Linked DNA regions of Rhodoligotrophos defluvii. The main gene of each other region encodes a partner of the protein of the gene in region 2 in a complex. Links are inferred from orthologs where the notes say so. Each region holds a gene or a part of one and is shown on either strand. Other genes may lie near its edges.

Region 1 (3,162 bases), on a different replicon or contig from region 2:
TGCTGCAGGAGTTCCTGCACACCTTCAATTCGCTGGTCGATTCCAAGCGGCAGGTGATCGTTGCCGCCGACGTGCCTCCCACCCAGCTCGACAGTATCGATGCGCGCATGCGCTCGCGCTTGGCGGGCGGGCTGATCGTTGACATTCAACCACCCGAGCTCGAGCTGAGGCGTCGCATTCTGCACGCGCGGCTCATCGAGGCGATCAGGCGGGATCCGTCCGTGGCCGTGCCCGACGACGTGGTCGAGTTCATCGCCAACCGGGTCAATGGCGGTGGGCGCGAGCTCGAAGGGGCGCTGATCCGGGTGATCGCCCATCAGCAGCTGGTTCAGGCGCCCATGTCGGTCGATCTTGCTGCGTCCGCTTTGCGCGATCTGGTGCAGAGCGCGGAAGTGCAGCGGATCAAGATCGACGACATCATGCGGGTGGTCGGCCGCCACTACAACGTTGCCAAGGTGGACCTTCTGTCGCCGCGGCGCGCCCGTTCGATCGTGCGCCCGCGCCAGGTCGGCATGTATCTGGCGAAACGTCTCACCTCGCGTTCGTTGCCGGAAATCGGCCGGCGGTTCGGTGGGCGTGATCACTCCACCGTTCTCCATGCCGTTCGCAAGGTCGAGGAGCTGCTGCAGAAGGATGAGCAGCTGCAGCGCGAGATCGTGCTGCTCACCAAGCTTCTGGAGCAGCCCTGAGCCCGAATGATGCGCAGCGCCCCGGGGCTTGTGATCGCTGCCAATCCGGGGCACATTCCCATGAGAGACACGCCATCCTGCCATGCACGTGCGGAATATCGCGCTGCGGAAGGAACCCGCATCGGCGCGGACCGGGCGGCACGGCGGCATTGCGGAATGGGCAAGAGAGGAGCTGAGTTGCGGCCATGAAGGTCACCATTGAGCGGGCGGCCTTTCTCAAGGCGCTGAACCACGTTCAGAGCGTGGTGGAGCGGCGCAACACCATACCGATTCTATCGAACGTGCTGATCCATGCCCACCAAGGCGAGATCCGCTTGAGCGCCACCGATCTCGATGTGGAAGTCATCGAAACCGTGGCGGCCGACGTGGCACAGGGCGGCGCGACCACCGCGCCCGCTCATATGATGCACGACATCGTGCGCAAGCTGCCGGAAGGCACGCAGCTCCAAATCGAGCAGGGGGCCGATACCGGTCGGGTGGCGATTTTCGCCGGTCGGTCGCGGTTTTCACTGCAGGCGCTGCCGGCGGAGGAGTTCCCCGATATCACCGCGGGAGAGTTCTCGAACAGCTTCACCGTCCAGGCGGCCGACCTCAAGACCATGATCGAGCGCACCCGCTTTGCGATCTCAACCGAGGAGACCCGCTATTATCTCAACGGCATTTACCTCCATGCCGTCCGGGCCGATGGCGGCGACAAGCTGCGGGCTGTGGCGACCGACGGTCATCGCCTCGCCCAGTTCGAGCTGCCCCTGCCCGCGGGCGCCGCTGGCATGCCGGGCGTCATCGTGCCGCGCAAGACCGTGCTCGAAGTGCACCGCTTGATCGAGGACCGGGACGCCACCATCGAGATTGCCCTGTCGCAATCCAAGGTCCGCTTCGGGTTCGATGGCATCGTGCTCACCTCCAAGCTGATCGACGGAACTTTCCCGGATTACGAACGGGTGATCCCCAAGCACAATGACAAGGTGATGGATGTAGACACCAAGCTGTTTGCGCAGGCCGTGGATCGGGTGTCGACCATCTCCAGCGAAAAGGGCCGGGCGGTGAAGCTGCACATCGGCAGTGGCAAGGTCGTGCTCACGGTGAACAATCCGGATAGCGGCTCGGCGGAGGAGGAGTTGGTCGCCGATTACGACGCGCCGGACCTCGATATCGGCTTCAATGCCCGTTATCTGCTTGACATAGCGGGCCAGTTGGAGGGCGATACCGCCCGTTTTCTGTTGGCGGACGCGGGCTCGCCGACCGTCATTCGCGACGTGGTGGACGACGCGGCGCTCTATGTGCTGATGCCGATGCGGGTGTGACCTGATAAAGTGCGCTCCAACCCTGCCGGAAGGCGCAGAAAAGCTTGCAGAATCGCTGTGGCGAGGCCATATAACGCTCGGGCACTGAGCTCGGCGGATTGAGGTATTTTCGTTCGCAGGATCCTGGTCATTGGAGCGCCGACGGTGGCAAAAAACCGCGCTCTGGCGCTGACAAGGCTCACACTGACCGATTTTCGGAATTATGCGCGTCTACGTCTGGATGTGGATGCGGGTCCCGTTGTGCTGACCGGCCCCAATGGAGCCGGGAAGACCAATCTCCTCGAGGCGCTGTCGGTGCTGTGCCCCGGGCGGGGGCTGCGCTCGGCGACTTATGCCGACATGGCGCGTCATGACGGTTCCGGCGGTTGGGCCATTGCCGCCGAGCTCAACGGCCCCCGCGCCGAGCTCCGCGTCGGCACCGCATGGGAAGGCCGGCGGGCCGAACCGGACGACGAAGACGCCTTGGAGATCTCGACCGCTCAGGGCCGGCAGGTGCGCATCGAGGGCACCAGCCATCGCGGTTCAGGCGCCCTTGCCTCGGTCATCCGCATGGTGTGGATCACACCAGCCATGGACAGGCTGTTCAACGGACCGGCTGGCGACCGCCGCCGTTTTCTCGACCGGCTGGTGCTCGGCATAGATCCAGACCATGGCAGCCGGGTGCAAGCCTTCGAGAAGCTGATGCGCGAGCGCAACCGGCTGCTCGAAGACATGCGCGAGGGCCAGCGGCGGGACGGGATCTGGCTCGACGGCATCGAAGCGGCCATGGCCGAGCATGCGGTGGCCATTGCCGCCGCACGGCGGGCAGCGGTGGATGCGCTGCAGCTCGCCTCCGCCCAGCAGCACGGCGAGGCACATATGGGCGGTTTCCCTTGGGGCATCTTCCTCATCGAGGGAGAGCTTGAAGCCGCCATTGCCGATTTGCCGGCGGTGGAGGTGGAAGAGCGCTATCGCAGGACCCTCGCCGATACGCGCCTACTGGATGCCGGTGCTGGCCGTTGCCTGCGCGGACCTCATCGCAGCGACCTCGTCGTGAAGCACGGGCCGAAATCGATGGAGGCCCGCCTTTGCTCCACCGGCGAGCAGAAGGCGCTTCTGATCGGCATTATCCTCGCCAATGCGCGGATGATCGCGGAAGGCTTCGAGGGCTATGCCCCCATCATGCTGCT
Region 2 (2,771 bases):
GGGATCGATGACATTGCCCACCGACTTGGACATCTTCTCGCCCCTGTTGAACAGGAAGCCGTGGCCGAACACGCGCTTGGGCAAGGGAATGCCTGCGGACATCAGGAAGGCGGGCCAATAGACCGCGTGGAACCGCACAATGTCCTTGCCGATCACGTGCACGTCCGCCGGCCAGAACCGCTTGAACTGCTCCGACTGTTCATCGGGAAAGCCGACCCCGGTGATGTAATTGGTCAGCGCATCGACCCACACATACATCACGTGCTTGGGATTGTCCGGCACCGGCACGCCCCAATCGAAGGTTGTGCGCGAGATCGACAGGTCGCGCAGGCCGCCGCGCACGAAGCTGATCACCTCGTTGCGCCGGGTCTCGGGGCCGATGAAATCCGGATTGGCCTCGTAATGGGCGAGCAGCTTGTCCTGATAGGCGGAGAGGCGGAAGAAATAGCTCTCCTCCTCCACCCACTCCACCGGCGTGCCTTGCGGTGACAGCCGCTGGCCGTCGGGTCCCTTCGTGAGCTCGCTCTCGTCGTAATAGGCCTCGTCCCGCACCGAGTACCAGCCGGAATAGGTCGAGAGATAGATGTCCCCATTCGCCGCCATACGCCGCCAGATCTCCTGCGAGGCGGCGTAGTGGCGCGGCTCGGTGGTGCGGATGAAGTCATCATTCGAGCAGTCGAGCGCCGCCACCATCTTCTGGAACAGCGGCGTGTTCCGTTCGGCCAGCGCCCGCGGCGCAAGCCCTTCCCGGCTCGCGGTCTGCAGCATCTTGATGCCGTGCTCGTCGGTGCCGGTGAGGAAGAACACGTCATAGCCATCGAGGCGCTTGAACCGGGCGAGCGCGTCGGTGACCAGCGCCTCATAGGCATGCCCGATATGCGGCGCCCCATTGGGATAGGAGATGGCGGTGGTGATGTAAAAGCGCTTGTCGGACATCGGCGTTAGACTTCTCTCGGAGCGGTCATGGGCGGGCGGTGGCATCGATCAGCCGCATGGCCTGAACGATCACCTCGCGGCGATCGAGGTTTAGGGCATTTGCGCGACCGATGGAATGGACGATCGCCTGGTGCACCTCGCTCCATTGCCCCAGACGGTTGAGCGGCATCCGGCCGGCCCAATCATCGACCCCGCGCGCCGCATCGCGAATCCGGCGCGACAGCCACTGTTCCATGAGCTCGGTAAACAACCGATAGTCGTCGAGAGCCTGCGCCCCGCGCAGACGCTCGGCAAACTCGAACAGCCGGCCATAGTCGAGGCCGGGCACCTGCTCGAGCAGAGCCGAGAAGTCCCTGAACAGCTTGAGCCCGCCTCCCTGCAGCAGCTGCAACGCCCGGCCGGGGCTGCCCTCGGCCAGGGCGATTGCCAGCTGCCGCTGCTCCGCGCTCGGCTTGCCTCCCTCCTCCAGCACCACGTCCAGCACCCGCTCGACCTCCTCGTCGGCCAGCGGCGCGAGATCGAGCCTGATACAGCGCGAGCGGATCGTCGGCAGAAGCCGTCCGGACACATGGCTCACCAGAAGAAAGACGGTCCGCGGCGGCGGCTCCTCCAGGCTCTTCAGCAAGGCATTGGCCGCACTGGCGGTCATTTCATCGGCCGCATCCACGATCACCACCCGCCAACCGCCCTCGCCCGCGGTTCGCCCGAGAAATTGGCTCGCCTGGCGGGCCTCATCCACCCCGATCTCCGCCTTGAGCCGCTTGTTGCGCGTATCGTAAGCGCGCGTGATGGTGATGAGATCCGCATGTCCCTGGGCTGCCACCCGGCGGAACACCGGATCCGCCGGGTCCACATCGCAGCCTTCGCGGACGCCCGCCGGCACCATTGCCGGATCGGGATAACGCAGCAGGAAGCGCGTGAAACGGTAGGCGAGCGTGGCCTTGCCGATGCCGCGCGGGCCATTCAGGATCCAGCCGTGGTGCAGCTTGCCCGACCGGTAGGCATCGAGCAGCCGGCGCTCGGTCCCGCCATGCCCGATGAGCACGGCCCGGTGCCGCGGATGCAGCCGCTCATCCAGCTCTTGCGCGAGATCGTCCTTCATAACCCGCGGGCGTATCAGGCCAACAGCCGGGATGCAACCGTCTGCCAAATGGCTGCGGTCACCGCTTCGAGCGGGGCCGCGGCATCGATGACCACGCAGCGATGTGGATCGGCCTCGGCGGTGGCGAGAAAGGCGCGGCGCAAGGTCTCGTGATACGAGAGGTGCTTTCCCTCGAACCGCCCTTCCCCACCGCGGCGGTTGGCGGCCCTCGCAAGACCGAGCGCGGGGGCGATATCGAGCACCAGGGTCAGCCCCGGCCAATGATCGCCGATCACGCTGCGTTCGAGCGCGGCGATCAGGGCGGGATCGGCGCCGCCTGCCGCACCCTGATAGGCGCGGGTCGAGTCGGCGAACCGGTCGCAGACCACGAAAGCACCGCGCTCGAGCGCGGGCAGGATGATACGCCGCAAATGGTCGTCCCGCGCCGCATAGTTGAGCAGGGCCTCGGCCGTGGCCGACCAGCGGTCGGCGCGGCCGTTGACCAGCAAGGTACGGATAGCCTCCGCCCCCTCGGTGCCGCCCGGCTCGCGCGTGAGCACCACCTCGCTGCCGGTTTCCTGCCGCAGCCGCTCGGCCAGGCGCCGCGCCTGCGTGGACTTGCCGGTGCCCTCGCCGCCTTCAAGGGTAATGAACCGCCGGTGCGCCATGGGACGGAGGCGCCGGCTCAGGTGCCGAACATCATGAGGCTGAGGGTGTCCACCGCGCGGCGCAGCATGCCCTCCGCAGGCAGCAC
Region 3 (3,185 bases), on a different replicon or contig from region 2:
CGCTCCAGGGCCCAGAGATCGCTTACCTCTTCGACCACGCAGATGACGGAGCGGTCCCGGCGGTGGTCCTGGCAGATCGCACAGGGGTCGGTCGTGTCGATATTGCCGCAAGCCGAGCAGACGGTTACGCTGCGGCGCACATCCTCGATCGCCGCGGCGAGGGGGTCGAGCAGACGGGCCCGGTTCTTGATCAGATGCAGCACCGCACGGCGGGCCGAGCGCGGTCCGAGGCCGGGCAGCTTTGACAGAAGCTGAATCAGCCCCTCGAGCTCCGGGCCGCCGATGCGTCTGGTCATATGGGATCAGAAGCCGAAATTGAGCCCCGGCGGCAGCGGAAGACCTCCGGTCAGCTGCTTCATCTCTTCCGCCAGAGCGCTTTCCATCTTCTGCCGCGCATCCGCATGGGCGGCGACGATCAGGTCCTCAAGGATCTCACGATCGTCCGTGAGCAGGGTCGGGTCGATGGAGATGCCCTTCATGGCGCCCTTGCCGTTGAGGGTGACGCTGACCAGCCCCGCTCCGGCGGTGCCGACCACGTCCAGTTCCTCCAGCCGGGCCTGCATCTCCTGCATCCGCGCCTGCATCTCCTGCATCTGCTTCATCATGTCGCCGAGATTCTTCATGGCCCCTCCATGTTTCCGTCCATCGTCTCGTCATCGGCCATATCGGGGGCGGCGACGGCATCCTCCTGGACGCTGAGATCTCTCACGTCCACGATTTCCGCTCCGGGAAACCGCTCGAGCAAAGCCTGCACGACCGGCCGGCCACGCGCCTCGTTGAACAGAGTGTCGCGTTTCAGCCGGTCTTGTTCGGCCAGAGGCCGCTCGCCGGCATCCCTGGACACGGACACTACCCAACGCTCGCCCGTCCATTGCTCGAGCTTGCGCGAGAGTTCGTTGGTGAGACCCGGGGGGGCGCCGGGCTCGAGCCCGATCTCGACCTGATTGCCGCCAACCCGCACCGGGCGCACATAGCTCTCCAGCTGGCTCTTCAGCTTGATGTCCCGGCGCTCGCCGGCGAGCCGCACGACATCGCGGAAGTGCGAGAGGGATGACCCGCCGGCCGCCGCTGGCGGCACCGCCGGCACGAGCGCAGGCGCAGCGGCAGCCATCGTCTCCCGTATCCGTCCGGTTGATGCGGTCGGGCTGACCGGCGCCTCGGCGCGCATTGCCCCTCCGGACGAAGGCCGCCGCATGGGCGTAACCGCATCGGCGCCCGCGCTTACACCGGCTCCGGGCGCGCCCCGATGCTCCGGCGAAGAGGACGCCTCGGTACCTTCCCGCTCAAGCACCTCGCGCACGGTCGGCAGGTCGGCCGCATAAGCCATGCGGATGACGACCATTTCCGCCGCCGCCAAACTATGCGCGGCCTGATTCACTTCCTCGATGCCCTTGAGCAACATCTGCCAGGCGCGGGTCAGCACCGCCATGGACAGGCGCTCCGCCAGGCTGATGCCGCGCACGCGCTCCACCTCGGCGCGAGCCGGGTCCTTGGCCGCATCAGGCACCACCTTGAGGCGGGTGATCCAGTGGGTGAGCTCGGCGAGATCGGTTAGAATGGTCACCGGCTCGGCGCCGAAATCATAGAGCTGCTTGAGCTGGGCGAGGGCTGCGGCCGCATCGCCCTGCATCAGCGCCTCGAACAGGTCTATGGTGCGCCCGCGGTCTGCGAGGCCGAGCATGGCCCGCACTGCCTCCGCCCGCACCACGTCGCCCCCATAGGCGATCGCCTGGTCCAGCAACGAAAGGCCATCGCGCACCGAACCTTCGGATGCACGTGCGATCAGCGCCAGCGCCTCGTCCTCGGCGCTCACGCCTTCGTTTCCCGCCACGTTGCGGAAATGCTGGAGCAACAGCTCGCTGTCCAGCCGCTTGAGATCGAAGCGCTGGCAGCGGGACAGCACGGTGACCGGCACCTTGCGCACTTCGGTGGTGGCAAAGATGAACTTCACATGCTCCGGCGGCTCTTCCAGCGTCTTGAGCAGCGCATTGAACGCCGCCTTGGAGAGCATGTGCACTTCGTCGATGATATAGACCTTGTAGCGTGCATCGATCGGCCGGTAGCGAACCCCTTCGATCAGCTCGCGAATGTCGTCCACGCCGGTGCGGGAGGCGGCGTCCATCTCGATCACATCCGGATGGCGGGATTCGAGAATGGCCGCGCAATGGATACCAAGCGAAGGCAGACGGACCGTGGGTTTGGCGGATTCGGAATAATTGAGCGCCCGCGCAATCAGCCTGGCCGTCGTGGTCTTGCCGATGCCGCGCACACCGGTGAGCATGTAGGCCTGGGCGATGCGGCCGCTGGCAAACGCGTTCTCCAGCGTCTGCACCATGGCATCCTGGCCGATGAGATGCTCGAATGTGGTGGGGCGGTACTTGCGGGCAAGCACGCGATAGGCCGGGGCGCCGATCTCGGGCGCCCTCCGGCTCGCTTGCTCGGCCGCAAGCGGCGCACCGATGTCCTGCTGTTCACTCAAGTCCCGGCGTTCCGTACCCGAAGTTGCGCTTTCGGCGTCGGCCAATGATCCGGCAACAGCCAAAGGAGGCGAGAGGCTGAACGAGCGACCCGTGCCGGATTCGTTAGGGCTGCTTCCTTCCGGACCTGACCCGGTTGGCGAGCGGCACGCCCGCCGCCAGCCTCTCTAGCCGACTATATCAGCATTCCGAGCCCAACAGGCAAGTGCGATACCACAACGCACCGCTCATTCCTCTGGATAACCTGACAATACGCGCCCGCACGAGATCACCACGCGCCCGCACGAGATCACCGCTTGACGTCACCGGGCAAAGCCTGCCCTCGTAGGGCTGTTTTGAACACCCTCCCCATCCGGCAGATCCCTTATGTTTGCAGAAGACAGCCTCGCCTTCACCGTCAACGCCCTCGACCGCATGGCGCCCCGGCGCACCGATGCCGGCTGGCTGGCCCAGCAGATGGACCTGCCCCAGGCTCGCCATCTCGGGTTTATCGGTGAGCGCGCCCTCTTGGTCCTCAACCCGCTGGGTGGCTTGGCGCTCTACTCATTGCCCCCCAGCCTCGTGCGTGAGCCGGTCTTTCTCGGCAGTGAGGGTGAGGAAAAGCCGATCTTCGCGAGTCTGTTGCCCGACGACCAGGATCTCGCCATGTTCGGCGAGGAGGTGAAGGCCATAGACCTGCGCAGTCTGGCCATGCAGAGCGTGCTGCCA

The links.
Region 1: the proteins of E4P09_RS23510 (region 2) and dnaN are in contact, whole or in part, in a cryo-EM structure (PDB 8GIZ), measured with the Escherichia coli proteins. The link is inferred for Rhodoligotrophos defluvii from one-to-one orthologs.
Region 3: the proteins of E4P09_RS23510 (region 2) and E4P09_RS04690 are in contact, whole or in part, in a cryo-EM structure (PDB 8GIZ), measured with the Escherichia coli proteins. The link is inferred for Rhodoligotrophos defluvii from one-to-one orthologs.

Annotation. Positions count from the first base shown.
Region 1 is NZ_SZZM01000001.1:923,823-926,984, forward strand. The notes cover bases 1-2,933. They hold dnaN (DNA polymerase III subunit beta), read left to right. Parts: upstream 1-874; coding sequence 875-1,993; downstream 1,994-2,933. Other genes in these bases: dnaA (chromosomal replication initiator protein DnaA), read left to right, coding at 1-689; recF (DNA replication/repair protein RecF), read left to right, coding at 2,138-2,933. In the rest of the region: more of recF, read left to right, coding at 2,934-3,162. UniProt on the Escherichia coli protein: Confers DNA tethering and processivity to DNA polymerases and other proteins. Acts as a clamp, forming a ring around DNA (a reaction catalyzed by the clamp-loading complex) which diffuses in an ATP-independent manner freely and bidirectionally along dsDNA.
Region 2 is NZ_SZZM01000007.1:205,781-208,551, forward strand. It holds E4P09_RS23510 (DNA polymerase III subunit delta'), read right to left. Parts: upstream 2,039-2,771; coding sequence 962-2,038; downstream 1-961. Other genes in the region: metG (methionine--tRNA ligase), read right to left, coding at 1-936; tmk (dTMP kinase), read right to left, coding at 2,053-2,685; E4P09_RS23520 (D-alanyl-D-alanine carboxypeptidase family protein), read right to left, coding at 2,703-2,771. UniProt on the Escherichia coli protein: Part of the beta sliding clamp loading complex, which hydrolyzes ATP to load the beta clamp onto primed DNA to form the DNA replication pre-initiation complex.
Region 3 is NZ_SZZM01000001.1:981,195-984,379, reverse strand. The notes cover bases 50-3,005. They hold E4P09_RS04690 (DNA polymerase III subunit gamma/tau), read right to left. Parts: upstream 2,480-3,005; coding sequence 620-2,479; downstream 50-619. Other genes in these bases: nudC (NAD(+) diphosphatase), read left to right, coding at 2,844-3,005; E4P09_RS04695 (YbaB/EbfC family nucleoid-associated protein), read right to left, coding at 303-623; recR (recombination mediator RecR), read right to left, coding at 50-296. In the rest of the region: more of recR, read right to left, coding at 1-49; more of nudC, read left to right, coding at 3,006-3,185. UniProt on the Escherichia coli protein: Part of the beta sliding clamp loading complex, which hydrolyzes ATP to load the beta clamp onto primed DNA to form the DNA replication pre-initiation complex.